DNA from 2 places in the Polaromonas sp. P3_B1 genome. Region 1 is predicted to be linked to the other one. Evidence: predicted binding sites of a transcription regulator. Region 1 holds the regulator's gene; the other holds the start of a gene.

Region 1 (14,226 bases):
GTAGCCGCCCTTGCGCCGCGAAGCGCCGTCCCCAGCTGTCAAATCTATGCCTGAACTGCCGGAAGTCGAAGTCACCCGCCTGAGTTTCGCCGACCGCATCGCGGGCGCGCGCATTGAGCGCATCGAAATGGGAAAGCCCCTGCGCTGGCCGCTGGGCTGCCATCCGGGGAAATTGGTCGGGCGGCAGGTGCTGGCGGTGCGGCGGCGGGGCAAATACCTGCTGGTGGACCTGAGCGAGGGCCTGCTGATGATCCACCTGGGGATGTCCGGCAGCGTGAGTTTTGGGGCCGGCATGCCCGCGCCGGGCAAGCATGATCACTTTGAAATGGCCACCAGCCTGGGGACCCTGCGGCTCAACGATCCGCGCCGTTTTGGTGCGGTGGTCTATGCCGGCGGTGAAAACACCCCCACCGCGCAAAAGCTGCTTGGCCGTCTGGGCGTGGAGCCGCTCAGCGAGGCTTTCGACGCGTCCGATTTTCACCGGGCGCTGAAACTGCGGCAAACGCCCATCAAACAGGTGTTGCTGGGCGGAGAGGCTGTGGTGGGTGTCGGCAATATTTACGCCTCGGAGGCGCTGTTCCTGGCGGGCATACGCCCCACCACGCGAGCCAGCCGCATCAGCAGGCCGCGCGCGGCGCTGCTGCACGCGGCCATACGCCAGGTGCTGGCCCAGGCAGTTACAAAAGGCGGCAGCACCTTGCGGGATTTCTCGAATGCCTGGGGCGAATCCGGCTATTTTCAGCTTGAGGCCATGGTTTACGACCGGGCGGGACAGCCTTGCAGGGTCTGCGCCGCACCCATCAAAAGCATTCGCCAAGGCCAGCGTTCCACTTTTTACTGCGCGACCTGCCAAAAACCGTGAATCCGGGTCCGTAGTCGCGCCAATAGGCCTTTCGGGGCTGCGATGCTATATTGACCGACCACACTTAACGGAAGACCGATGTCTTTTAACGAACAATTTGACCAGCATGGCCAGTGGCGGCGCGAATTTGCGCTTCGCCTGAAGCTGCTTGCTGAGTGGATGAAAGACCATGACCTGCTCGACGCGGCCGTCGAGGAGCGCCTGCAGCGGCTGGAGTCGCAGGTGCGCTCCGACAAGGTCATGGTGGCTTTTGTGGCTGAATTCTCGCGTGGCAAGTCCGAACTGATCAACGCGATCTTTTTCGCCGGCTACGGCCGCCGCATCATGCCCGCAAGCGCCGGCCGCACCACGATGTGCCCGACCGAACTCGGTTACGACGCCGACGTGCCGCCGTGCCTGCGCCTGCTGCCTATAGAGACGCGGCTGCAGAAACAGGCGCTGATGGAGTGGCGTTCGGCGCCCGAGAAGTGGACACGGGTGGACCTGGACGTCAACGATCCCGCGCAGCTGGCGCAGGCCCTGGAAAAAGTCGCGGAAGTGCGGCACGTCACCAAGGACGAGGCGCGCGCACTCGGTTTCTGGCACGACAACAGCCCCGACGACAACCCGCTTGCCGGCCCCGACGGCCTGATCGAAGTGCCCAAGTGGCGCCATGCGCTGATCAATATCGCGCACCCGCTGCTCAAGCAGGGCCTGGTGATCCTCGACACGCCTGGCCTGAACGCCATCGGTGCGGAGCCCGAACTGACGGTCAGCCTTATTCCACAGGCGCATGCCGTGGTGTTCATCCTGGCCGCGGACACCGGCGTCACCAAGTCCGACCTGTCGATCTGGCGCGAGCACCTGATCACCGAAGGCGAGGGCAGCGATGCGCGCCTGGTGGTGCTCAACAAGATAGACACGCTCTGGGATGCGCTGAGCACCTCTGAGCAGGTCAAGGCGCAGATCGAGCGTCAACGTGCGACCTCGGCCGAAATCCTCGGCCTGCCTGAATCCCAGGTCATTCCCGTCTCGGCCCAGAAGGGCCTTGTGGCCAAGGTGACGCGCGACAAGTCGTTGCTCGAATCCAGCAACCTGCCGGCGCTTGAGCTGGCGCTGGGGCAGGGCGTGATGGGGCAGCGCCAGAAAATCCTGCGCACGGCGGTAGCGGCCGGCATTGGCGAGCTCAGGACAGAAGCCGGGCGTGCCATGCACATACGCCGGCGCGACCTGGCCGAGCAGATGATCGAGCTGCGCGGCCTGCGCGGAAAAAATGTCTCTGTGATCAAGCACATGCGCAGCCGCATCGAGCAGGAACAGGCCGAGTTCGACACCAGCGGCTCCAAGATTCACGCGGTGCGTTCGGTGCACCTCAAAATGCTGCGCGACTTGTTCACCCTGCTCAGCACGCCCACCCTCAAGGCGGAACTGGCCGAGCTGACCCAGGCGTTGAAGCAGCCGGGCATCAAGCTGGGCGTCAAAAAAGCCTATGGGCAGACCTTCTCGCGGCTGCGCGAAGGACTGCAAAAGGCCCAGGTCCTGAGCGGCGAAATCCAGTCGATGCTCACGGCTTCCTTCCGTCAGCTCAATTCCGAATTCAGCTTTTCGCTCCAGGCGCCCAAGGAGCCTGAACTGATCCGCTACGAGCACGACCTTGAGCAGATAGAGCGCAGCCACCTGCAATACCTCGGGCTCGGCAATGTGATCAAGCTGTCGCAGGCTGATTTTTCCGAGCGCCTGGTTCGCGCGCTGGCCACGCGCCTGCGCGTGGTCTACGAGACCGCGCTCGGCGAGGTTGAGCTCTGGAACAAATCCGCGGCTTCGCAGCTGGATGCCCAGCTGCGCGAGCGCCGCCGCAATTTCGGCCGCAGGCTGGAAGCCATTGAGCGCATCCAGCAGGCCGCATCGGGCCTGGATGAACGCATCGCCGAAATCGACGAGCAGGAAGGCGTGCTCAACGAGCTGGACAACAAGCTCACAGAGCTGACCGCACACCTGATGGGTGGTCCTTCGTCGCAGGACAAGGCACAGGCCGCGGCAGCCGCAACCAAGAGTGCGGCCCTGCCCGAGGCCGCCTGAGCCTTGCCCGCCAGGTCTTCCGGCCTTGCCGCGGCAGCGCCCTCCCAAGGCGCGAGGCCGGCGGTGAAGCAAGCCGCCTTGCAAACCCTGCCTCACGGTTTTTCCGATGAAATCGTTCGCTGGCAAAGCACGCACGGGCGCAACAGCCTGCCCTGGCAAAACACGCGCGATCCCTACCGCGTGTGGCTGTCGGAAATCATGCTGCAGCAGACCCAGGTCGCGACAGTCCTTGATTACTACGCGCGCTTTCTTGGGCGTTTTCCCACCGTCGCCGAGCTGGCCGCCGCTAGCGAAGACGAGGTGCTGGGCCTGTGGAGCGGGCTGGGCTACTACAGCCGCGCGCGCAACCTGCACCGTTGCGCGAAAGACGTTGTCGCCCTGCATGGCGGGCAGTTTCCAGGGACGGCGGAGCAGCTCCAGACCCTGCCCGGCATAGGCCGCTCCACGGCGGCCGCGATCGCCTCTTTTTGCTTTGGCGAGCGAGTCGCGATACTGGATGGCAACGTCAAGCGGGTGCTCACGCGGGTGCTGGCGTTTTCCGCCGACCTTGCTCAAAGCGCCAACGAAAAGGCGCTGTGGAACCTCGCAACGGAACTGCTGCCCCATCGGAACCTGGCGCAAACCATGCCGCGTTACACCCAGGGTCTGATGGACCTGGGCGCGTCGATTTGCGCCGGCCGGCAGCCGCAGTGCCTGCTGTGCCCGGTGCAGAAGCTGTGCCGCGGTTTTGCCGAGGGCGACCCGGGCAAATACCCCGTGAAGACCCGCAAGCTCAAACGCAGCGCCCAGGGCCTGAGCCTGCTGTGGGCGCAGCGGCCCGACGGCTCAGTCTGGCTCGAGAGGCGCCCAGGCCGAGGTGTCTGGGGTGGGCTGTATTGCCTGCCCGTGTTCGACAGCGATGACGAGTTGAAAGCGGTGCTCCCGGCTTCGCTGCAGTCGCGGCTCAACCCTTTGCCGCAGTTTGTCCATGTGCTCACGCACAAGGATTTGTATTTGTCGCCATGGGTCGCGGGCTTTGGCGCAAGCCAGGCCCTGCCCAAGGCCATGGTGTCGCAAGAGCGGCCGGGCGCCTGGTTTGGCCCGGATGCCTGGCCCGCCTTGGGCCTGCCCGCGCCGATACGCAAGCTGCTGGCTGTCCAGGCTTAGGGTTTGCCGGCGTCCAGCTCGCGGTGCCGCTTCAATGTGCGCCAGTGGGGGCTGAAGGTCGCTGCGAGTTGCTCGACCAGGTAGACCGAGCGGTGCTGGCCGCCGGTGCAGCCGATGGCGACCGTCACGTAGCTGCGGTGGTCGCGCACCAGCGCATTCAGCCAGTGGTTCAGGAACTGCTCGATGTGGCTGAACATCTCGCCGACCTCGGAATGCGCCTTGAGGTAATTTGCCACCGGCTCATCCAGGCCCGTCAGGTGGCGCAGGCCTGATTCATAGTGCGGGTTGGGCAGCATGCGCACGTCGAACACGTAGTCGGCGTCCAGCGGAACACCGCGCTTGAACGCGAAGGATTCGAACACCAATGTCAGCTGCGTGATGGGCGCGGAGATCAGCGACTTCACATAGCCCTGCAGCTGCGAAGACCGGATCATGCTGGTGTCCAGCACATGGGCTTGCTCGCGCATTTCGCCGAGCAGCTCGCGCTCCAGTTCAATCGCGTCCACCAGCGCGCGGTGCTGGTCGGAGGCGTCTATGCGCGACAGCGGGTGCAGCCGGCGTGTTTCCGAAAAACGGCGCACCAGGGTTTCGGTATTGGCGTCCAGGAACAGCGATTGCACCACCACGCCGGACTCGCGCAGCTGGCGAAGTTGCTGGGGCACGAGCGGCAGCGAAGTCGCGCTGCGCACGTCCATGGCGATGGCCACCTTTTGCGCGCCGTGCTGCTGCTCCAGCGCAACGAAGGGCGTGAGAAGTTCCGGGGGCAGGTTGTCGACGCAGTAATAGCCGGCATCTTCCAGCGCATGCAGGGCCACGGATTTCCCCGAGCCCGACATGCCGGTGATGAGGACCATTTCCAGCGTAGCCATCACTGCCCCAGCATTTCCTTGGCATGCGCCAGCGTGGTGCCGGAGAGTCGCTCGCCGCCCAGCATGCGGGCGATTTCAGCCACGCGCTGCTCGCCGTTGACATGGTCCACGGCACTGAGGGTGACGCCGTTCTCGGCGCGCTTGGCCACCACCAGGTGCTGGTCGGCACAGGCCGCCACCTGGGGCAAATGGGTGACGGCCATGACCTGGCGGTCCTTGCCCAGCTGTTTCATCAGGCGGCCCACGGTTTCGGCGACGGCGCCGCCCACACCCGAATCCACCTCGTCAAAAATGAGTGTCTCGGCCTGCCCGAGCTGGCTGGTGGTGACAGCAATGGCCAGCGCGATGCGCGACAGCTCACCGCCGGAGGCCACCTTGCCGACCGGGCGCGGCGTGCTGCCGCTGTGGCCCGCCACCAGGAATTCGGCCTGTTCCAGGCCATGCTGGGCGGGTTGCTCAAGTTTGGCCAGGGCCACGTCGAATTTGCCGCCCTGCATGCCCAGGCCCTGCATGGCTAGCGTGATGGCCTTGGCCAGCTTGGGCGCGGCCTTGCCGCGCGCCTTGGACACCTGGCCGGCTTCTTCGAGGAAGGCTTCCTTGGCCTGGTTCTCGTTTTTTTCAAGTTGGCCCAGGTCGGCCGCGGCATTGAGTTTTTGCAGCTCGGCCTGCCAGGACGCCAGCAGTTCGGGTAGCTCGGCCGGTGTGCGCTTGTAGCGGCGTGCCAGACTGACCCACTGCGACAGGCGCTCGTCGAGTTCGGCCAGCCGCTGCGGCTCCAGCTCGGCATGGCGGGCATAGCCGTTGAGGGAGTGGACGGTGTCTTCCATCTGCGCCAACGCGCCGTTCAAGACCTCGACCATGGCCTTGAACTCGGGTTCTATGTGCTCCTGGCCCTGCAGCGCGGCGATGGCGCGGCCCAGCAGCGCATTGGCGTTCTCGTCGGACTCCTGCAGCGCATCGACGGCAGTCTGCACCGCGTCGCGCAGGGCCTGGGCATTCGACAGGCGTCCGTGCTGGGCATTGAGCTCGTCCCATTCATCGGTGCCGGGCGCGAGCTTGTCCACCTCGCCGATCTGCCAGGCCAGGCGCTCGCGTTCGCGCTGCAGGCTGTCCTGGGCGTCGCGTGCTTCCATCAGTGTCTTTTGCGCCAGGCGCCACTGCTGCCAGCGGCGCGAGAGTTCGTCGGTGGAGACGTCGGCATAGGAGTCCAGCAGGCCGCGCACCGCATCGGGGCGCGTCAGGCTTTGCCAGGCATGCTGGCCGTGGATGTCGACCAGCTGGTCGGCAATCTCCTTGAGCTGGGTGGCGGTTGCCGCGCTGCCGTTGATCCAGGCGCGGCTTTTGCCCTGCACGTCTATCGTGCGGCGCAGCAGCAGGCTGTCGCCGCCGTCGAAGCCGGCTTGTTCCAGCCAGGGGGCCAGACCCTTGGGGCTGTCGAACTCGGCGCTGATTTCGCAGCGCGCCGCGCCTTCACGCACCACACCGGCATCGGCGCGCGCGCCAAGGGCCAGTTGCAGCGCGTCGATCAGGATGGATTTGCCGGCGCCGGTTTCACCGGTGAGCACCGTGAATCCGCCGGACAGGTCGAGTTCGAGTTCGTGGACGATGACGAAATCGCGAAGCGAGATGCTTTTGAGGCTCATAACTTGAATCCGGGCCGTTCAGGCCACGCCTTCATTCCAGTGGAGTTTTTTGCGCAAGGTGTCAAAGTAGCTCCAGCCCTTGGGGTGCAGAAAGCGCATCTGGTGTTCCGAGCGCCTGACGGTGATGCGGTCGCCGTGCAGCAGGCTGGCCAACGACTGCATGTCGAAGTTGGCGCTGGCGTCCCGGCCGGCGACGATTTCAATCGTGATCTCGCCCGAATCGGACAGCACGATAGGCCGGTTCGACAGGGTGTGCGGCGCGATGGGCGCCAGCACCCAGCCGGCAATCGACGGGTGCAGCAGCGGGCCGCCGGCGGACAGCGCGTAGGCCGTGGAGCCGGTGGGCGAGGCGATGATCAGGCCGTCGGCACGCTGGTTGGCCACGAAGCGGCCGTCGACTTCGACGCGAAGCTCGACCATGCCGGCGGTCGCGCCGCGGTTGACCACCACGTCGTTCATGGCGGTGGCGCTGAAGACGCAGCGGCCGTCGCGCACGACCTTGGCCTGCATCATCCAGCGGCGGTCTTCCTCGTACTCGCCGCGCAGCATGGGAATCAGGGTGTTCTGGTAGTCCTCGAAGGCGATGTCGGTGATGAAGCCGAGCCGGCCCTGGTTGATGCCCACCAGCGGAATGCCGAACTGCGCCAGCAGCCGGCCTATGCCCAGCATGGTGCCGTCGCCGCCGACCACCAGGGCCAGGTCGCACTGGGCACCTATACCGGCCGCGTCCAGCGTCGGGAATTGTGTCAGGCCCGTGTTGCTGGCGGTGTCCTGCTCGATCGCGACCTCGCAGCCCTGGGTGCCCAGGAAGTGCGCGATGTCCTCCAGCGCCGACCGGGAACCTTGTGCGTGGTACTTGCCGATCAGGGCGACATGGCGGAATTGCGACTTCATCGGCAAATTACATCACAACATCCGCCCCAAGCTTCGTAGAATGTCTGCATGCTTGATGATCGTGCGCGGTTGCTTCTCAAGGCGCTGGTGGAGCGCTACATTGCCGACGGGCAACCGGTGGGCTCCCGCACGCTGTCCAAGGCCTCGGGCCTGGAACTGTCCCCCGCCACGATACGCAATGTGATGAGCGATCTCGAGGAGCTCGGCCTGATCGTCAGTCCGCACACCTCGGCCGGCCGCATCCCCACGGCGCGCGGTTACCGCCTCTTCGTCGATACCATGCTGACCGCGCAGCGCGACCCGTTCTCCGCCGCCGGCCAGATAGGCGCCCCGCGGCTGGCGCCCGACCAGCCGCAAAAGGTGCTCAGCAACGCGGCGCATATGCTGTCCAGCCTGTCGCAGTTCGTCGGTGTGGTCATGGCGCCGCGCCGCACTTCGGTGTTCCGCCATATTGAGTTTTTGCGCCTTTCTGAAAAACGCTTCCTCGTGATCATCGTCTCGCCCGACGGCGACGTGCAAAACCGGGTCATCTTCACCGAGGCCGACTACACCCAGTCGCAGCTGGTGGAGGCCGCCAATTTTCTCAATTCACACTACGCCGGCATGGCCATCGAGGAAGTGCGCGAGCGCCTGAAGAACGAGGTCGAGGCGCTGCGCGGTGAGATCGCCACGCTGATGCAGGCCGCGGTCAAGGTCAGCTCCGAAGCCATCGAGTCGCGCGATGAGGTCGTGATTTCAGGCGAGCGCAACCTGCTGGCCGTCAGCGATTTCTCGGGCGATATGGGCAACCTGCGCAAGCTGTTCGACCTCTTCGAGCAAAAAGCGCAGCTGATGCGCCTGCTCGACGTGTCCAGCCGCGCCGAGGGTGTTCGCATCTATATAGGCGGCGAAAGCCAGGTCATTCCCTACCAGGAGTTGTCGGTGGTGACCGCGCCCTACGAGGTCGACGGCCAGGTCGTGGGCACGCTGGGCGTCATTGGCCCCATGCGCATGCCCTACGAAAAAATGATCCAGATCGTCGATATCACCTCCAAACTGGTCAGCACTGCCCTCAGCCACAGCAAGTAGGGCTAAGAACCTGTCCGTGAACAGGTTCTCAACGCCCTTACAATCTCCCTCTTGTGTGGGGCGTTAGCTCAGTTGGTTAGAGCAGAGGACTCATAATCCTTTGGTCGAGTGTTCAAGTCACTCACGCCCTACCATTTCTTCAGCGTTGACAATGATTTAGGTGATTCCGGGTTCTGCAGAATCCTGCCGGATACCGCCGAAACCTTCATTGCCGGCGGACGGCTCGCCCGGATGCCTTCTCCTTGAGTTACCCCGAAGCCCGGCCCCAGGGCAGATTTCGGCGGAACTCGACATCCTACTTTTCAGACAACGCACTGCGTAGTTGCAACTGCGCGATAGGCAGCCGCAATTCCTCAGCGCGCTGCACCACCGGCGCCAGGCGCCGCTGCTTTTTCTCGGCGTGGTTTTTGGCGATGTCGGCCAGGCGGTGTTCCAGAAATGGGTTCAGCAGCCGGTCGCGCAGCTCTTCCAGGTAGGGGCGGGCTGCGGCGCCGCGCCCCTCGGCATCCAGCACCGGCAGAACCTCTTGTGCCCACACGGCTTCCAGCGGGTTGCGCAGCGCCGATGTGCGCATGGCCTGCAGCACCGTCATGTCGGGCGGGCCGCCCAGCAGTTGCCAGCGCTCGGCCAGAAAAGTGTGGCCCAGGTTCAGCAGCCAGAGCTTGCGTTGTTCAAAGGTGGCAAGGTCGTCGGTCTGCACGATGGCCGGGTGGCTGCAGGGCAGCACCATGCGGTCTTGCTGTTCCAGCGCCCACAGCGCATACGGCTCGGCCACCGCACCGGCGGGCTCCAGCGGAGACGAAACGATGCGGTCCACCAGGGAATTCACCCATACGCAATGCGTTTGCAGGTAATGGATGAAGGCGGGCGGCGCACCCCAGTCCAGCGCCAGATCACGCACGATGGCGCGCAGCGTCTCGCCGTTGCGACTCACCAGCTCGCAGGGGTAGAGCGTCAGCGGCGCCTCGGGCCGGCGCTCCCAGCGGTGGTGCAGCAGCACCAGCAGCTTGGCGGGGTAGCTGCGGGGTGTGGCATGGGGTGTTTGCAGCAGCGCGGCCTGGTCGGCGGCATCCAGCACATAGCCGGCGTCCGCCGTGTTGGACACGATGACCTGCACGCTGTCGGCCATGGCGGCGCGCAGCAACGCCCAGTCGCGGTCGGCATGCCATACCGTCTGGATGGAATCCACTTGCACGGTGGTCTGCACGGGCTGGCCTTGTTGCATGCCACGCACTTCCACCCGGTAGCCCTGCGCCAGTACGGCGGCGCGCGCGCTGCTCTGCGGGCTACCCGTGCTTTGCACCACGGTGACGCGGCCCAGCGCCTGGCCTCGCCGTAGCGCGTCGGACACAAACAGGTCCACATGCGCCTGCAAAAACCGGCCCGTGCCGAACTGCAAAATGCAATGACTCACATGCGCTCCCGCTTCAGCACTCGATGAGCGCCTTGACCACGCCCTGCGTGGGGTCCAGCAAGGTCTCGAAGCTGGTGGGCACCTCGGCCAGCGGCATGCGGTGGGTGTTGAGTGCAGCCGTGGGAATCTTTCCGGCGCGCATGGCGGCCAGCACGGTCTCGAAGTCTTCCACCGTGGCGTTGCGGCTGCCCAGCAGTGTGGCCTCGCGCTTGTGGAACTCCGGGTCCGAGAAGGTGATGTTGTCCCGCACCACCGACACCATGACGTACTTGCCCCCGTGCGCGATGAACTGGAAGCCGCGCTCCATGGCACGCGCATTGCCGGTGGCGTCAAACACCACGTCATAGAACTCACCCTGCGTCAGTGCGCCCAGTTCCTCGTGGTCGTTGGGGCCGATGAGCACGCCCGCGTGTGCGCCCAGGTGCCGCCTGCAAAATGCCACGCGTTCGGCGCGTGTGTCCAGTGCCGTCACCTGCGCGCCGCGCAGGCCCGCAAACAACAGGGCCGCCATGCCGATGGGCCCGGTGCCCACGACCAGTACGCGCTGGCCGGGCTTTATCTCGGCACGGCGCACCGCGTGGGCGCCTATGGACAGGAATTCCACCATGGCGGCCTGGTCCAGGCTCACGCCTTCGGCCTTGTGCACAAAGGCCGCCGGCACACACAGGTATTCGGTAAAGGCGCCGTCACGGTGCACGCCCAGCACCTGGATGTTGACGCAGCAATTGGTCTTGCCCTGGCGGCAGGCAATGCAGTTGCCGCAGGACAGGTAGGGCATGACAAACACCGGGTCACCGGCGGTGAGCTTGCTGCCTTCGGGCGCTTCTTCCACGGTACCGGAAATTTCATGGCCCATGACCCGCGGGTAGGCCAGGTAGGGCTGGTTGCCGGTGAAGATGTGCAGGTCGGTGCCGCACACGCCCACGCGCCGCACGCGCACCAGCACCTCGCTGGCCTGGCGCGTGGGGCGCGGGTTTTCCTGGGCTCGCAGTACGCCGGGGGTTTCGCAAATAACTGTCAACATGGTGTTCCTTGGGGAGTGGGGTTAATCGGTGTGGAATACGGACTCCATGGCTGCCCAGTGCTCTCCCGGGCTGCGGGATTCCAGCGGGCGCTGGCAGGGGCCGCACAGCGACCACCAGCGCTGGGTTTGCGAATCGGCGGCGATGGCGGCCATGTCCGCGTCGAAGTTCCGGCCGTGGTATTCCCAGTAGCCAAACAGCAGGTTTTCGGGTTCGCGCAGGAAGATGCTGTAGTTGCGCACCTGTGACTGGTGGATGCGTTGCAGCACGGCGGGCCAAACGGCCGCGTGCAGGCGTTTGTACTCGGCGATGTGTTGAGGGTCTATGCCGATGACCCAGCCCATTCGTTGCATGGCAGTCTTCCGATGTTCTAGTCGAGGTGGTAAATGCGCCGCGCGTTACCGCCAAAAATGGCGGCAATGTGCGTGTCATCCGTGTCTGGCCGGCCCCTGCACAGCGCGTGCGCCATGGCCAGCCAGTCGGAATATCCGGCGGCCAGGTTCAGCACCGGCCAGTCGCTGCCCCAGATCAGGCGCTCTGCGCCAAACGTGGCAAACAGGTGCGCGACGTAGGGCTCCAGTGCAGAGGCCCGGGCGTGTACGCCGGCTTCGGTCAGCAGGCCCGAGAGCTTGCAGTGAATCTGGGGCAGGGCGGCCAGGGCGGCCATGTCCCGGCGCCACGGGTCCAGCCGGCCCAGCGCGATTTCGGGTTTGGCCGCGTGGTCGATGACGATGGGAAGATCCGGGTGCCGCTGCGCAAAGGCCAGGAGGGCGCCCAGGTGCTGCGGCAGCACCAGCGCGTCAAACACCAGGCCGTGCGCCTGCATGGCGGCGATGGCGGGAGTGAGCGCGGCCTGGGCAATCCAGTACGAGTCAGGCAGGTCCTGCAGCATGGGGCGCAGGCCCTTGAGCTTGCGGCGGCGGGCCAGCGCCGTGATCTGCGCGGGTGCGTCCGTCGCCAGCAGATCCACCCAGCCCACGACGCCCTTCACCATCGGGTGCTGGTCGGCCAGTTGCAGAAGCTGCAGGGTGTCGGCCACCGTGGGCAGCGATTGCACCAGCACCGTGCCGGCGACACCGGTTTGCGCCAGCAGTGGCTCCAGGTCGGCGGGGTCAAAGTCGCGGTGGATGGGCGCCAGTGCGGGCGGTGGCCAGTGGCCTACGCGGTCGGCCAGGCGCCAGAAGTGCTGGTGGGCGTCGATCAGCATGGCGGCCTCAGGCGGGTACCGGCGCGTCCGGGTGCAGCAGCCCGCGTGTGCGCAGGGTTTGCCACAGGGCGGCGGGAATGGGCTGCTCCAGCCAGGCCGCGTTCTGCCACAGTTGGGCCGCGGTGTGCGTGCCGGTGACACAGGACACCACGGCCGGGTGCGCCAGCGGAAACTGCATGGCCGCAGCGGGAAGGGGAACGTTGAACTCGGCGCACACGGTGCTCAGCGCGTGCACACGCGCCACCACTTCGGCAGGAGCTTCGGCGTAATTGAATTTGGTGTCGCCGACCAGGATGCCGGAATTGAACGGGCCCGCCGCCACGATGGCATTGCCGCGGCGCAGGCATTTGTCCATGAGGGTGAGGCTGTCCTGCTCCAGCAGGGTGTAGCGCCCGGCCAGCATGGTGCAGTCCAGGTCGAACTCGCGCATGCTGTCCTGCACCACCTGCCATTCGTTCACCCCCAGGCCCACAGCCCGGGTGGCGCCGCTGCGGCGCAGCTCGTCCAGCGCGCGGAAGCCGCCGCCCGTGGTCAGTTGCTGCCAGTAATGGGTGTGCCGTTCACCGTGGGTGTCCGTGCCGATGTCGTGCACATAGAGGATGTCGATGTGCGCCAGGCCCAGCCGCTGCTGGCTGTCCTCAAAGGAGCGCATCACGCCGCTGTAGCTGTAGTCGTACACGGGACGAAACGGATAGGGGTTGGCCCAGCCGCCGTCGCCCGGCGCCACGCCGGCATCGGGGCGCAGCAGCCGGCCCACCTTGGTGCTCACCACAAATTCATGGCGCGCGCGTTCGGCCAGCTGGGCGCCCAGCCGGTGTTCCGAGCGGGTGTAGCCGTAGTAGGGCGCGGTGTCGAAGTAGCGCACACCCGCCGTCCAGGCGCTGGCGAAAACGCCTTCCACTTCGCGGGCGCTGGTGGCGCGGTACAGACCCCCCATTTGCGAGCAGCCCAGGCCCAGGGCCGTGAGCTCCAGGTCAACGCGGGGGAGTTTTTTGAGATCCGTGGTGTGCATAGGGCCGTCCCCCGGGCGTGTGGCGCCGCAGGGGGTGCTTCAGGAAAAAAGGGATTCAGTAGAGAACGTTCTTGGCGGCGGGGCTGTCGATGTTTTTCTTGTTCACCATCAACACGCCGGTGTCGCGGAAGCGGGGAACCTTCTTGCCCTCCACCAGCTCCACCACGGTCTTCACGCCCAGGTTGCCCATCTCGTAGGCGCTTTGCACGGCAATCGCCTCGATGGTGCCGTCCTTCACAAACCCTTGCAGGTCGGAGTTGCCGTCAAAACCGATGGCCACGACCTTGCCGGCCTTGCCGGTTTGGGCCAGCGCGCGGCCCATGCCGATAGCGGTGGGCTCGTTGGCGCCGAAGATGCCCTTCAGGTCGGGGTTGGCAGCCAGCACGTCCGTGGTCTGGTTCAATGCGGTGCCCATTTGCGAGTTGGAATAGAAGGGGCCGACGATCTGCAGCTTCGAGTGCGCCTTCACATAGTCGATGAAGCCGCCCACGCGCCCGATTTCAGAGCCCGAACCGGCGGTGTAGGACATCACGGCGATCTTGCCGGTGGTGCCGATTTTGTCGATCAGGGTCTTGGCCGACATTTCGCCCGCGACCTTGTTGTCGGTGGCCAGGAAGGACTGGTAGTAGGCTTTGCCGGCGTCGGAGGCGGCGGAGTCGATCAGCACCACGGGAATCTTGGCTTCCCAGGCCTTCTTCATCGCGGGGATCAGCGCGTCGGGGTCGGACGGGGCCAGCACAATGCCTGCCACCTTGCGGTTCACGGCGTTTTCCACCAGCGCCACCTGGCCGGCCAGGTCGGTGTCGGAGGCGGCGCCCTGGAAGGTTGCGGTGTAGCCCTTGGACTTGCCGGCGGCGTCGTTCGAGCCTTTCTTCACGTTTTGCCAGAAGTCGGAGTTGGTCGTCTTCACGATCACGGCGATTTCCTTGTCAGCCGCCATGGCCAGGGACGATGCGGCCACCAGGGCCGATGCAATCAGGGTGCTCAGCAGTTGTTTCATGTCATTCCTCTTTATCGATGGGTTGTTGTGA
Region 2 (14,226 bases), on a different contig from region 1:
ACCTGGCCGAGACACGCAACTTCGCCGGCGACGCCGTGCTGGTGTTCCAGCCGGCGGAAGAGGGCCGCGGCGGGGCCGACGCCATGATCAAGGATGGCCTGTTCGAGCGCTTCCCTGTGCAGGCGATCTACGCCATGCACAACTGGCCCGCAATGCGGCCTGGCACCATAGGCATCAACCCCGGCCCCATGATGGCTGCGGCCGACCGCATCACCATTGAGGTGACCGGCAAGGGTGGCCACGGCGCGCATGCCTACCTGACAGTGGATCCAGTGCTGGTGGCCGCTCACATCATCACCGCGGTGCAAGGCATTGTGTCGCGCAACGTCAAGGCCATGGACAACGCCGTGATCAGCATCTGCGCCGTCCAGGCGGGCGACCTGGGCGCCATGAGCGTGGTGCCCGAAACGGCCTTGCTGGTGGGTACCGTACGCACCTTCAAGCCCGAGGTGCAGGACCTGGTTGAGCGCCGCCTCAAGGAGTTGTGCGCGGCCGTGGCCCAGGGCTTCGGCGCCACCGCCACCGTGAAGTACGAACGCATCTACCCGGCCACCATCAATTCACCGGCCGAATACGCGCTGGCCACCGCTGTGGCGGACCAGCTCGTCGGCGCGGAAAACGTGGTGAGCAACCTCGAACCCAGCATGGGGTCGGAGGATTTTTCCTTCATGCTGCGCGTCAAGCCGGGCGCTTACCTGCGCCTCGGCCAGGGCGAACAACTGCCCGACGGCAAGGGCGGCACCACGGGCGGAGTGGGCAGCCGCTTTCTGCACAACAGCTGCTACGACTTCAACGACAGCGTGCTGCCACTGGGCTCGGCCCTGTTCGCGGGCATTGTGGAGCGCTCGCTGCCGATGGCCTGAGGTCCGGCGCGCCGCGCCATCAGCTGTTCTCAGGCGTAGCGCTTGTTGCGCAAATTGTTTTTCATTTCCTTGAGCACCGGCTGCAGCTTGCTGCCTATGCGCAGTGCCACGCAGGTCGCCAGGATGTCGATGATCATCAGGTGCATGAGGCGCGACACCATGGGGCTGTAGCGGTCATAACCTTCGGGATGGTCGGCCGCCAGGTGGATGTTGCCGGCTGCGGCCAGCGGTGAACCAGTGACGGTAATGACGATGGTGGTGGCGCCGTTTTTGCGCGCGATGTCGCAAGCGTCCATCAGGTCGCGCGTGCGGCCCGAATTCGAAATCACCACCACGCAGTCGCCCGGGCCCAGCAGCGAGGCGCTCATGACCTGCATGTGGCCGTCGCTGTAGGCAATGCTGGTGATACCCAGGCGAAAGAACTTGTGCTGCGCATCCTGCGCCACGATGCCTGAGTTGCCCACGCCGAAAAACTCGATGCGCCGGCCGGTGTTGTAGGTCGCCAGCAGCGCGTCGGCGGCCCTTTCCACGGCCACAGAACTTGCGTCATTGCGGTATTTCAAAAACGCCGCCACGGTGTTGTCTATCACTTTGACCATCACGTCGGCGGTCTTATCGTCGGCGTCCACGCTGCGGTGGATGAAGGGTACGCCCTCACTCACACTGCCCGCCAGCTTGAGCTTGAAGTCCGACAGGCCGTCGTAACCCATGCTGCGGCAAAAGCGCACCACGGTGGGTTTGCTCACATGCGAGCGGCTGGCCAGCTCGGTGATGGGCAGGTTGGCAAAGGCCCGAGGGTCGCTCAGCACCAGGCGGCCCACGCGTTGCTCGGCGGGGGCGAGTGAAGGTAACGAAGCTTTAATTCGATCAAGCACAGAGCATGTCTCCAACGAGGCCTGGCATCTCTACCAGCCAGAAGGGGCCGCGGAACCGGCTTTGCCGGGCCGCAGGCGCAGCGGCCCCCTCGGGGGGCAGCGAACCACACGCAGTGGGGAGCGTGGGGGCTAACATTCTTCCGACCAACAGTAGCCGTCGCGGGCGATCATCGCGCTTGAGGCACTCGGCCCCCAGCTACCGGCGGCGTAGGGCCGCGGTGCGCCGGAATCGTTGCTCCAGCTGTCAAGGATGGGCTCCACCCAGCGCCAGGCCTCTTCCTGTTCGTCGCTGCGCACAAACAGGTTGAGCCGCCCGTCGATCACGTCCAGCAACAGCCGCTCATAGGCGCCCACGCGTTCGGAGCCGAAGCGCTTGTCGAAATCCAGGTCCAGCTGCACCGGCGCCAGCGAAGGGGTCCCGCGGCTGTGGCCGTTGCTGGAGCGCTGGTCGGCGCCCTGGGCCAGCAGATGCAGCTCCAGCCCGTCCTTGGGCTGGAGATTGATGACCAGCCGGTTGGCTACGTTGGAGCCTGCCGTGGAACTCTTGAAAATCGCGTGCGGCGCCGGCCGGAAGTTGACTTCGATATGCGCATCGCGGCCGGCCAGGCGCTTGCCGGTGCGTATGTAAAACGGAACACCGGCCCAGCGCCAGTTGGCGATTTCGGTGCGCAGCGCGACAAAGGTTTCGGTCCGGCTGTCCGGAGGCACACCTTTTTCGTCGCGGTAGCCGGGCACGGCCTCGCCGTCGATGTTGCCGGCCGCGTACTGGCCGCGCACCACGTGCTGGCTCAGCGTTTCAGGCGTCCAGGCCTTGAGCGAGCGCAGCACCTTGAGCTTTTCGTCGCGGATGGCGTCGGCATGCGAATTGATCGGCGGCTCCATGCCGATGGCGCACAGCAGCTGCAGCGCATGGTTCTGCACCATGTCGCGCAGCGCGCCTGTGCTGTCGTAAAAGGCGCCGCGCTTTTCTACGCCCAGGTCCTCGGCGATCGTGATCTGGATGTTGGCAATGGTTTCGCGGCGCCACAGCGGCTCGAACAGCGAATTGCCGAAGCGCAGCGCGAACAGGTTCTGCACCGAAGGCTTGCCCAGGTAATGGTCAATGCGAAAGATCTGCTGCTCGCTGAGCACGCTGCGTACCGTCTTGTTGATGGCGCGGTTGGAGGCCAGGTCATGGCCCAGTGGTTTTTCCAGCACCACGCGGGTTTGCGGGCCGTTCAGGCCGGCAGCGGCGATCTGCTCGCAGACCGTGGTGAACAGGCTGGGCGCCGTAGCCACATACATGACCACCACATCGGCGGGGCGTTGCTGCAGCTTGGCGGCCAGCGCGGCGTAATCGGCCGGGTTGGACAGGTCCATGCGCAGATAAGCCAGCATTGCGGCAAAGCGCGAGAACTCTTCTTCACTGGGGCGTTTGGCGAGCTCGACGTTGTCGAACCGCGATTTGATCAGCGCGCGGTACTGGTCATCGGACAGGTCGTCACGCGCCACCCCCACGATGCGTCCGCCTTCCGGCAAGGAGCCGTGGCGAAAGGCCTGGAACAGCGCCGGCATGATCTTGCGCCACACCAGGTCGCCGGTGCCGCCGAAGAGGATAAGGTCAAAACTCATGGTAAAAAAGTGTCTTGGTAATTAAGTTTCATATTCTATTGGCATAATGGTAACTCGACCCTGAACCCGCGCGATCCACGCCGCCAGGCGCATCGCGGATGTTTCATCCAGGCCACTTTGCGTTTTTCCCAGCATCCCCGCCATGACCAAACTTGACGCCCTCAAACAGTTCACCACCGTCGTTGCCGACACCGGCGACTTCAAGCAACTGGGGCAGTTCAAGCCGCAGGACGCAACCACCAACCCCTCGCTGATCCTCAAGGCCGTGCAAAAGGCCGACTACCAGCCCCTGCTCAAGGACACCGTGGCGCGCTTCAAGGGGCGCGCCCTCGACGAAGTCATGGACCGCCTGCTCGTGCGCTTCGGCTGCGAAATCCTGTCCATCATCCCCGGCCGCGTTTCCACCGAGGTCGACGCCCGCCTCAGCTTTGACGCCAATGCCACCTACACACGTGGCGAGCGCATCGTCGAGCTTTACCAGGCCGAAGGCATTCACATAGACCGTGTGCTGATCAAGGTCGCCGCCACCTGGGAAGGCATACAGGCGGCGGAAAAATTGGAGCAGCGCGGCATCCACACCAACCTCACACTGCTGTTTTCCTTCGCACAGGCCGTGGCCTGCGGCCAGGCCAAGGTGCAGCTGATTTCGCCCTTTGTCGGGCGCATTTACGACTGGTACAAAAAATCCGCGGGCGCGGCCTGGGACGAAGCCGCGATGGCCGGCGCCAACGACCCGGGCGTCAAATCCGTGCGCGAGATTTACAACCACTACAAACACTTCGGCATCGCCACCGAGGTCATGGGCGCGAGCTTTCGCAATGTGGGCCAGATCACCGCGCTGGCCGGTTGCGACCTGCTGACCATCAGCCCCGAGTTGCTCGGGCAGCTCGCGGCCTCCGATGCGCCGCTGTCGCGCGCTCTTGATGCCAAGGCCGCCGCCGCGCTGGACCTGCCCGCCGTCAACTATGACGAGGCTGGTTTCCGTTATGCGCTCAACGAAGACGCCATGGCCACCGAGAAGCTCGCCGAGGGCATACGCGCATTCGCGGCCGATGCCGTGAAGCTCGAGCAACTGATGCTGGCGGCCTGAGCATGGCCGTGCAGTCCAGACCCCGCTGCGACCGTGCGCCCGCCTGGTCGGCGCTGCAGGCCCGCTTTGACGCCCATGGGAAGTCCTTCGACCTGCGCCAGGCTTTCGCGGCCGATGGGGAGCGCTTTGCGCATTTCAGCCAGCAGGCCCCGCACGTCTTTGCCGACCTCTCCAAAAACCTGATCGATGGCGGTAGCGAAGCGCTGCTTCTGGAACTGGCCGCGCAATGCCGGCTTGAGCAGCACCGCGATGCCATGTTTGCCGGCGAACTGATCAACGGCACCGAGCAACGCGCCGTGATGCATTTTTTGTTGCGGAACCCGGCAGCCGCAGGCATGAGCGGCGATCTCGCGCGGGTGCATGAGACGCTGGACGCCATGCTGGCCTACGCCGAGCAATTGCGCGCCGATCCCGCCATCACCGACGTCGTCAACATCGGCATAGGCGGCTCCGACCTCGGCCCGCAGATGGCGGTATTGGCGCTGGCCGAATTCGCCATACCCGGCAAGCGCTTTCACTTTGTCTCCAATGTCGACGGCGGTGAATTGGCAGGCGTGCTGCAGGGCCTGAAGCCGCAAAGCACGCTGTTCCTGGTCGCGTCCAAGACCTTCACCACCACCGAGACCATGACCAACGCGCATTCGGCCAGGCGCTGGTTTGAGTCGCAGGGCGGTAGGGACGTCGCGCGGCACTTCGCGGCGCTCACGACCCATGTCGCGGCGGCGAATGCTTTCGGCATCAAAACCACTTTTGGCTTTTGGGACTGGGTGGGTGGGCGATATTCGCTGTGGTCCGCCATAGGCTTGCCGATTGCCATCGCCATAGGCGCGGCGGGTTTCCGCGAACTGCTGGCCGGGGCGCATGCCATGGACGAGCATTTCCGCACGGCCCCGCTGGCGCGCAACCTGCCGGCGCGGCTGGGTTTGCTCGACGTCTGGTACCGCAATTTTTACGGCTTCAGCAGCCGCAGCATCGCGCCCTACAGCAGCGCCTTGCGACGCCTGCCGGCCTATTTGCAGCAGCTTGAAATGGAAAGCAACGGCAAGCGAGTCGACGCAGAGGGCCAAGCGCTGCCTTTCGCCACGTCACCCGTTCTGTGGGGCGAGCCCGGCACCAACGGCCAGCATGCCTACTTCCAGATGCTGCACCAGGGCAGTTCGGTGGTTCCCGTCGAATTTGTGGCCGTCAAGCAGGCCGGCCACAGCCTGCCGGGCCACCATGCCACGCTGCTGGCCAATGTGCTGGCGCAAGCGCAGGCGCTCATGCAAGGCAAGGAAGACAACGGCGGCCACAAGCATTTCCCCGGCAATCGGCCCAGCACTTTTTTGCTGCTGGAGCGGCTCACGCCCGCCAGCCTTGGCGCCCTGGTTGCGTTGCAGGAACACCGCGTGTTTGTCAGTGGCGCGATCTGGGGCATCAACAGCTTCGACCAGTGGGGGGTCGAGCTCGGGAAAGTCCTGGCCAAAGACATTGAGCCCCGCCTGCGAAGCGGGGATGTCTCCGGGCTTGACGGCTCAACGGCCGGCCTGCTGCGCAAAATTACCGGTTAATTTGCGCAAAGCCGTGCGTTTTTTCCATTGCGGGACCGTGCGCATGCGTGGTCAACTTGCCGCTTCACCGATTTTTTGACGACTTTGCATCATGGTTGCACCCGCTCTTCCTTCCCGTGTTTTTTCCCGTTTTTTAGTGCTCGCCGCCGCGCTCCTCGCACTTGCTCTGGCCACCGGCTGCGCAACGCGCCCAACGGCGGATGAAGATTCGGATACCGAAGAGCCAGCCAGCCAGGGCGGCACCGTAGGCCTGGCGGAAGGGGTGACCGGCACGGCCTGGGCCCAGATGTCGGCGCCGCCTAAAGCGGGAGAGCTCAAGCCGGACGACCTGAAGTGGGAGATATTCCGGGTGCCCGGCAAGCAGCCGGCCAGCTATAGCTACGTGCGCCACGACGGCCGTGACGCGGTGCTCGCCAAGGTCGATTCCTCCGGCAGCATCCTGCGCCACCGCCACCGTATTGAACCCGAGCAACTCGGCCTCGTGCGCTTTTCCTGGAACGTGCCGAACGCGGGGGCGGGCGCCAACCTGAAGCTGCCGCAGCTTGAGGATGTACCGGTGCGGGTGGTGCTCGCCTTCGAAGGAGACCGCTCACGGCTGTCGATGAAAAACTCTTTGCTGTCGGAGTTGAGCCGCTTGCTGACCGGCGAAGAGATGCCGTTCGCAACGCTGGTTTACTCGTGGTCGCGAGTCAGCCAGCCCGGCGAAGTCCTCGTCAATGAACGCACAGATCGCATACGCAAAATCGTCGTTGACTCAGGCGACCATGGCTACAACGAGTGGCTCAGCTACGAGCGTGATATCCGGGCCGACTACCGCCGGGCCTTTGGGGAAGACCCGGGCGCCTTGCTGAGCTTCGCGGTTTTCACCGAAGGCGAAAAAAATGAAGGTCAGCTGCAGGCCTTCTACGGGCCGCTCACGCTGGTGCCGGCCACGGCCGTCGCACGCAAATAGCGCCGCGGCCGGCCCGCGCCTTGACGCCGGTCCGGCCTTGGATTGACAGAGAATCCAGCATGCGCATTGCACTCACGGGCGAGGCCCTGATCGATTTCACCGCCAGCGAAGCCGGTACGCTGGCGTTCCTGGGACACGAGGGGGGCTCGCCGCTCAACACGGCCGTCGCCTGTGCGCGCCTTGGCGAGCCCACCGGTTTCCTCACGCAGCTGTCGACCGACTTGTTCGGCGAACGCCTGATGCGATTTTTGGAGCGAAACGGTGTAGACACCCGTTTCATCTTGCGCAGCGACGCGCCGTCAACCCTGGCCTTCGTCGAGCGCAGCCCCAGTACCAACCGCTATGCCTTCTACACGCAGGGCAGCGCCGACGCCACCTGGGCGCCCGCGCCCTTGCCGCAGTTGCCGGCGGAATGCCGCTTTCTTCACTTTGGCTCCATCTCACTCTTGCAGGAACCTGCCGCCACGCGCATCACCGCCCTGATGGCGGCCAACGCCGGGCGCCGCGTGATCGTTTTCGATCCCAACGTGCGGTCCAGCCTGATTCCCGATATGGCGGCCTACCGCGCGCGCGCCATGGCCTGGGTCGCGATGGCGGACCTGGTCAAGCTCAGTGACGAGGACGCGGAGCTGCTGGCGCCTGGCCGGCCTGCCGGTGCCTTGGCCGCGGATTGCCTGCAAGCCGGTGCGATTGCGGTGATCGTCACGCGGGGTGCCGGCGGCGCCACGCTCTGGCGAGCGGGGCACGAGGCGCTTGCCGTGCCGGCGCCCCGTGTCGAGGTGGTCGACACCATTGGCGCGGGCGACACTTTTACGGCCGGACTCTCGGTCTCGTTGTTGGCGCAGGGTGTTGAGCACCCTGCCCAGCTCGCCGAACTGGGCGACAGCGCATGGCGCGAAGTCATGCGCTTCGCCGTCATGGCCGCCGCGCTTAATTGCACTCGCGAAGGTGCTGATCCGCCGACGCTGCACGCCGTTCGCGCCGCTCTCGCGCGGGGGGACGAGTAGTGCCCCACTTCCCAGCTGCGGTTTAACAGAGTCTCACGCCCTTGACGAGGAGCGTGCATCCCATGCGCGCCTTGCCTTGGGTTGTAGTTGCGGAATCAGAACTTGTACCCCAGCTGCAAGGTGAAGCAGTTCGGATCCAGCACCACATCAATCGTCTGGCCCGTGCTCAGGGTGCCGCGGGTTTTCAGCAGGGTCTTGGTGTAGCTGCCTTCCACAAACCATTTGTCATTGAGGTTGTAGACGGCGCCCAGCTGGAAAGACGGGGCCAGCTTGGACTTGAAGGACACGCCGGTGGGCGGGCCGCCGGGGTTGGTCAGCGCGGTCAGCAGCGCGCTTCCCTGCTCCTTGTAAAAGCGCACATACGACAGGCCTGCGCCCAGGTAGGGCCGAAACCGGGCGTCGGCCTCGAAGAAGCGGTACTGGCCTATCAGCGTGATGGGCAGGGCCTTGGTTTCGGCCACCTTGCCGAAGCCCGCCAGCACACCGTCGCCGGTGACGTCATGCCGGAAACCAAGCCCCAGCGGCAGGTGCAGGTTGAGATGGTCGGTCGCCATGTAGTTCACCGCGCCCGTCACCCGCGTATCGTTGCTGACCCCCACACGCACATTCGGTATGTTGCCGCTGAGCGTACCGCTGTCCACAGAAGGCTTGATCCGGGTGACGCCGGCCGACAGGGACCAGGTGCCTGCCTGCTGCGCAAAAACGGGGAGGGTAGACGAGGCCATGATGGCCGCGGCGATCAGGTGGTGTCTGGAAAGCGTCATGGGGCGAGTCCGGTGATGTGGCTGGGTGACTGTTTTAAGCTGTTGGAGGTTCATCCAGGGGATCGATGTCAATGGTCATGGTAGCCGCAAGCGCCGGTGCGCGCAGGCCTGCATAGGGGTTTTGTCCGGGCGATGAAGCGCAGACGCAACGGGTTTTATCGATTGAAAACGTTCTTCGTACAAGGTTTGTACGGATGCGCGCAATGCGCTTTTGGCCGGCCAAACCGGCCGCCGTGCCGGTCCCTCGGGGCGCCGCGGTAGTCCTGCACGGCGTCGCCGCCCCGGCAATGCTGCTGCCGGGAATCGCGGTGGGTGCGCGCCGCCTGCATGACATCGACAAGACCGGCTGCTGCTGATCGGTCTGCTGCTGTAGTGCTATGAAGAAAACGTCGGGGGGCGCCTACCCAGCCGGCGAGCAATAGAAAAAACAAGCATAAAAAAAGGGCCGCTGATGCGGCCCTTTTTCATGGAGCAGGTGCTCAGGCAGGCATTACATGCCCATGTCGCCCATGCCGCCCATGCCACCCATGCCGCCAGGCATGCCGCCGCCGGCAGCTGCGTCGTCCTTTGGAGACTCGGCCACCATGGCTTCGGTCGTCAGCATCAGCGATGCCACGGAAGCGGCGTTCTGCAGCGCGGTGCGGGTGACCTTGGTGGGATCCAGGATACCCATTTCGATCATGTCGCCGTAGGTGTCGTTGGCCGCATTGAAGCCGTAGTTGCCCTTGCCGCCGAGAACCGCGTTGACCACCACAGAGGCTTCGCCGCCTGCGTTGTAAACGATTTCGCGCAGGGGGGCTTCAATGGCGCGCAGCACCAGCTTGATACCGGCTTCCTGGTCGGCGTTGTCGCCCTTGATGACGCCGGCAGCCTGCTTGGCACGCAGCAAAGCCACGCCGCCGCCGGCCACAATGCCTTCTTCCACGGCTGCGCGGGTGGCGTGCAGCGCGTCTTCCACGCGGGCCTTCTTTTCCTTCATTTCGACTTCGGTGGCAGCGCCGACCTTGATCACGGCAACACCGCCGGCCAGCTTGGCCACGCGCTCTTGCAGCTTTTCACGGTCGTAGTCGCTGGTCGCTTCTTCGATCTGGACACGCACTTGCTTGACGCGTGCTTCGATGTCGGCAGCGGCGCCGGCGCCGTCGATGATGATGGTGTTTTCCTTGCCCACTTCGATGCGCTTGGCCTGGCCGAGGTCGGCCAGCGTCACTTTTTCGAGCGACATGCCGACTTCTTCAGCGATGACCTTGCCGCCGGTCAGGACGGCGATGTCTTCCAGCATGGCCTTGCGGCGGTCGCCGAAGCCGGGGGCCTTCACAGCCACAACCTTCAGGATGCCGCGCAGGGTGTTGACCACCAGCGTAGCCAGGGCTTCGCCCTCGACTTCTTCGGCGATGATCAGCAGCGGACGGCCGGCCTTGGCGACTTGCTCCAGGGTGGGCAGCAGGTCACGGATGTTGCTGATCTTCTTGTCGTAGAGCAGAACGAAGGGGTTGTCCAGCAGTGCGGACTGCTTTTCAGGGTTGTTGATGAAGTAGGGGGAGAGGTAGCCGCGGTCGAACTGCATGCCTTCGACGACGTCAAGTTCGTTCTGCAGGGACTTGCCGTCTTCCACGGTGATCACGCCTTCCTTGCCGACCTTGTCCATTGCGTCAGCAATGATCTTGCCGATGGATTCGTCGGAGTTGGCGGAAATCGAGCCGACCTGGGCGATTTCTTTGGAGGTGGTGGTGGGCTTGGAGGCCTTCTTGAGCTCTTCAGTCAGGGCCAGCACGGCCTTGTCGATACCGCGCTTCAGATCCATGGGGTTCATGCCGGCGGCAACGTACTTCATGCCTTCGCGGACGATGGCCTGGGCCAGAACGGTGGCGGTGGTGGTGCCGTCGCCGGCGTTGTCGGAGGTCTTGGAAGCGACTTCCTTGACCATCTGCGCGCCCATGTTCTGCAGCTTGTCCTTCAGTTCGATTTCCTTGGCGACGGACACACCGTCCTTGGTCACCGTGGGGGCGCCGAAGGAGCGTTCCAGAACCACGTTACGGCCTTTGGGGCCCAGGGTTACCTTGACGGCGTTGGCCAGGATGTTCACACCCTCGACCATACGTGCGCGGGCTTCGCCGCCGAAAATGACGTCTTTTGCTGCCATGTTTAATTCTCCAGATTCAGTTAATTAAGGGTTTGGTGCGGCGGAGATTTATTTCTCGACCACTGCAAACAAATCTTCTTCTTTCATGACGAGCAGTTCGTCGCCATCGACCTTGACGGTCTGGCCGCTGTATTTGCCGAACAGCACGCGGTCGCCCACTTTCACGCCCACGGGGCTCAGTTCGCCCTTGTCGTTCTTCTTGCCTGGGCCAACGGCCAGCACTTCGCCTTGATCAGGCTTTTCAGCGGCGCTGTCGGGGATGACGATGCCGGAAGCGGTTTTGGTTTCGTTTTCCACGCGTTTGACGATCACGCGGTCGTGCAAAGGACGAAGTTTCATGAGAGCTCCTTGTTTGAGAACACTGGGTTTTGGGAATCAAAAAACACACACGTAAAAGTGAGTGCTTGTTAACTTTGGTGGATTGATAAGGCTTTGTTAGCACTCAATACCATCGAGTGCTAATCATAGGGGCAATTGGGCCGGTTTTCAAGGCGCCGGGGCCGAAAGCTCAGGTTTTGGTACTTTTCGCGTCGCGTCATGGGCCAAGGCTCAGTCGGCCATTCGACGCCCGGACCCTTCCCCGCGTGAATAGTGGCTCAAACGACGGCTGACAACGGGATGGCGTCTGGTCCTACGCACAACACCGCTGCCGAAAACCCGCGATTCAGGGGTCCTCTGGCTACTATTTATTCGGGTGTTACAAGCCGCTTCGTTCTTTAACGGGGTGTTGCGGATTGTGCGTGTCAGGCCGGCAGGCTTTCACAACCGCATTAAGAGTTCGTAATCATGACGCTTCAAAAACCGTCCGACAAGATTTTTCTATCAACCGGCATCCCCGGCCTGGACAACATCCTGGGAGGGGGCCTTATCAAGGACCGCATCTACCTGATCGAAGGCGAGCCGGGCACCGGCAAGACCACCACCGGCCTGCAGTTCCTGGTGGACGGCGCCAAGCGCGGCGAGTCCGTTGTCTACATCACGCTGGCCGAAACCGCCGCGGAGCTCGCCGGCGTAGCCGAATCCCACGGCTGGGCGCTGGACGGCATCCATATCCACGAAGTGCTGCCTTCCGAGAACCTGCTGATGCCGGAGGCCGAATACACCATGTTCCACCCGTCGGAGGTGGAAATGGGCACGACCACGCAGATGATCCTGTCGGTGATCGAAAAACAGAAGCCGACCCGCGTGGTCATCGATTCCCTGTCCGAGTTGCAGCTGCTGGCCGACACCCCCTTGCGCTACCGCCGCCAGGTGCTGGCGCTCAAGCAGTTTTTTGCCAGCCGCTCCTGCACGGTGATGCTGCTGGACGACCGCACGGCCGCCGGCATAGACCTTCAGGTGCGCAGCATCGCCCACGGCGTGATCACGCTGGACCAGTCGGTGAAAGACTACGGCGCCGAGCGCCGCCGCGTGCGCGTGGTGAAGTACCGCGGCATCGCCTTTCGCGGCGGCCTGCACGACTACGACATCCAGTACGGGGGCCTGTGCGTGTACCCGCGCCTGGTGGCGGCAGAGTCGCGCGTGATGGGAAAACGCGTGCAACTGAATAGCGGCCTGCCCGAGCTCGACACACTGCTGGGCGGCGGCCTGGAGGAGGGCACCAGCACCCTGATCGCCGGCCCCCCTGGCACCGGCAAGTCCTCGCTGGCGGCACAGTTCGTCACGGCGGCCGCCAAGCGTGGGCAGAGCAGCGCCATGTTCCTGTTCGAGGAAGCCGCCAACAACTTGCTGAACCGCGCGGACGGCCTGGGCATGGACATTCGCCAACCCTACGAGAGCGGCATGCTGACGATTCAGCAGATCGATCCCGCCGAGTTGTCGCCTGGCGAATTTTCCACGGTGGTGTGCCAGGCCGCCGACCGCGGCTGCAAGATCGTCGTCATCGACAGCATCAACGGCTACCTTAACGCCATGCCGGACGAGCGCTTCCTGACCACGCATTTGCACGAGTTGCTGACCTATCTGGGCCAGCGCGGTGTCGTGACCATCCTGGTGGGCGTGCAGCAGGGCATGCTGGGCGGCCAGATGTCTACCACGGTGGACGCCAGCTACCTGGCGGACAACGTGCTGATGCTGCGTTACTTCGAGCACGACGGCGAGGTCAAGCAGGCCGTCTCGGTATTTAAAAAGCGAGGCAGCCTGCACGAGCGCACCATCCGCGAGTTTTCCATGTCCCGCGGCGGCATCCACGTGGGCGCGCCGCTGCGCGGTTTCCGCGGCATCCTCACGGGGGTGCCCGTCTACACCGGCAGTGATCCTGAACTGGGCGCCTCCCGCGCAGCGAAGTAGTGGAGCGGCGTATCGTCATTTGCGCGCCCACCGGGCGGGATGCGGCGCTGACCGCCAGAGTGCTGCAGTCCGTGGGCATCCACAGCATCGTTTGCCCGACCAGTGAGGAACTCATGCGGCAACTGCCGCTGGGTGCCGGCGCCCTGCTGCTGGTCGAGGAGGTCGTCAGCGGCGCGGCCATGCGGCCGCTGGCGGATTATGTGGCCTCGCAGCCCACCTGGTCGGACATTCCCATCCTGCTGCTGACCCGCAGCGGTGCCGATTCGCTGGACGTGCAGCGGGCCGTGGAGCACCTGGGCAACGTGACGCTGGTGGAGCGGCCGGTGCGCACCATCGCGCTGATCACGGCCACGCGCTCGGCCGTGCGCGCTCGTGAAAGGCAGTACCAGGTGCGCGACGCCGACAAGCGCAAGGACGAGTTCCTCGCCACGCTGGCGCATGAACTGCGCAACCCGCTCGCGCCGATCCGCACCTCCATGGGCATCCTCAAGCACCTGCACCCGGATTCGGGCCAGGTGACGCAACTGCGCAATGTGGTGGACCGCCAGGTCGCTCACCTGACGCGGCTGGTGGACGACCTGCTGGACGTGGCCCGCATCACCAGCGGCAAGGTGATGCTCAAAAAAGGGCGGATCACGCTGCAGTCGGTGATCAACCACGCGGTGGAGATTTCCGGCTCCGCCATGGAGAGCAAGCGGCACAGGCTGGAGGTGCTGGAGCCGGATGGCGTCCATGTCCTGGACGCCGACCATGCGCGCCTCGTGCAAAGCGTGGCCAACCTGCTGGTCAATGCCGCCAAATTCACGCCCGCTGGCGGGCATATCGTGCTGCGTGCGGACGTCGCGGGGCCGGTGGTGACTTTCCGCGTGAAGGACAACGGCGTAGGGCTGGAAGCGGCCTCGCTCGGGAGAATCTTCGACCTGTTCGCCCAGACGCCCGTACCCGGCGAAGCGCCCACTGGCCTGGGCATAGGCCTGAGCCTGGCCAGGCAGTTCGCCGAGATGCACGGCGGAACTCTGCGGGCGACCAGTGAAGGCCTGGGCCGCGGCAGCGAGTTCGTACTGGCATTGCCGGTGGTGCTG

Evidence for each region. The regulator HrcA, encoded in region 1, represses chaperone genes, less so after heat shock. The targets are predictions, from matches to a motif close to TTAGCACTCNNNNNNNNNGAGTGCTAA.
Region 2: AC1DXS_RS07460 (co-chaperone GroES) is a predicted target of HrcA. The motif match lies at 11,291-11,317, and genes of this name have one in related genera.

The regions. Positions count from the first base shown of each region.
Region 1 is NZ_JBFUGK010000006.1:25,762-39,987, reverse strand. Features, by position in the region: gene mutM (bifunctional DNA-formamidopyrimidine glycosylase/DNA-(apurinic or apyrimidinic site) lyase) at 47-862, shown strand; gene AC1DXS_RS05030 (dynamin family protein) at 941-2,920, shown strand; gene mutY (A/G-specific adenine glycosylase) at 3,008-4,066, shown strand; gene rapZ (RNase adapter RapZ) at 4,063-4,935, opposite strand; gene recN (DNA repair protein RecN) at 4,935-6,578, opposite strand; gene AC1DXS_RS05010 (NAD kinase) at 6,597-7,472, opposite strand; gene hrcA (heat-inducible transcriptional repressor HrcA) at 7,521-8,540, shown strand; tRNA gene AC1DXS_RS05000 (tRNA-Ile) at 8,598-8,674, shown strand; gene AC1DXS_RS04995 (mannitol dehydrogenase family protein) at 8,836-9,954, opposite strand; gene AC1DXS_RS04990 (zinc-binding alcohol dehydrogenase family protein) at 9,968-10,978, opposite strand; gene AC1DXS_RS04985 (L-rhamnose mutarotase) at 11,000-11,329, opposite strand; gene AC1DXS_RS04980 (amidohydrolase family protein) at 11,347-12,183, opposite strand; gene AC1DXS_RS04975 (aldo/keto reductase) at 12,191-13,195, opposite strand; gene AC1DXS_RS04970 (substrate-binding domain-containing protein) at 13,251-14,195, opposite strand.
Region 2 is NZ_JBFUGK010000009.1:75,306-89,531, reverse strand. Features, by position in the region: gene AC1DXS_RS07510 (M20 aminoacylase family protein) at 1-863, shown strand, start outside; gene AC1DXS_RS07505 (MurR/RpiR family transcriptional regulator) at 893-1,738, opposite strand; gene zwf (glucose-6-phosphate dehydrogenase) at 1,868-3,349, opposite strand; gene tal (transaldolase) at 3,492-4,439, shown strand; gene pgi (glucose-6-phosphate isomerase) at 4,442-5,989, shown strand; gene AC1DXS_RS07485 (DUF3047 domain-containing protein) at 6,081-6,941, shown strand; gene AC1DXS_RS07480 (carbohydrate kinase family protein) at 7,001-7,948, shown strand; gene AC1DXS_RS07475 (OmpW/AlkL family protein) at 8,044-8,712, opposite strand; gene AC1DXS_RS07470 (DUF805 domain-containing protein) at 8,916-9,068, shown strand; gene groL (chaperonin GroEL) at 9,203-10,855, opposite strand; gene AC1DXS_RS07460 (co-chaperone GroES) at 10,904-11,194, opposite strand; gene AC1DXS_RS07455 (ATPase domain-containing protein) at 11,642-13,144, shown strand; gene AC1DXS_RS07450 (hybrid sensor histidine kinase/response regulator) at 13,144-14,226, shown strand, end outside.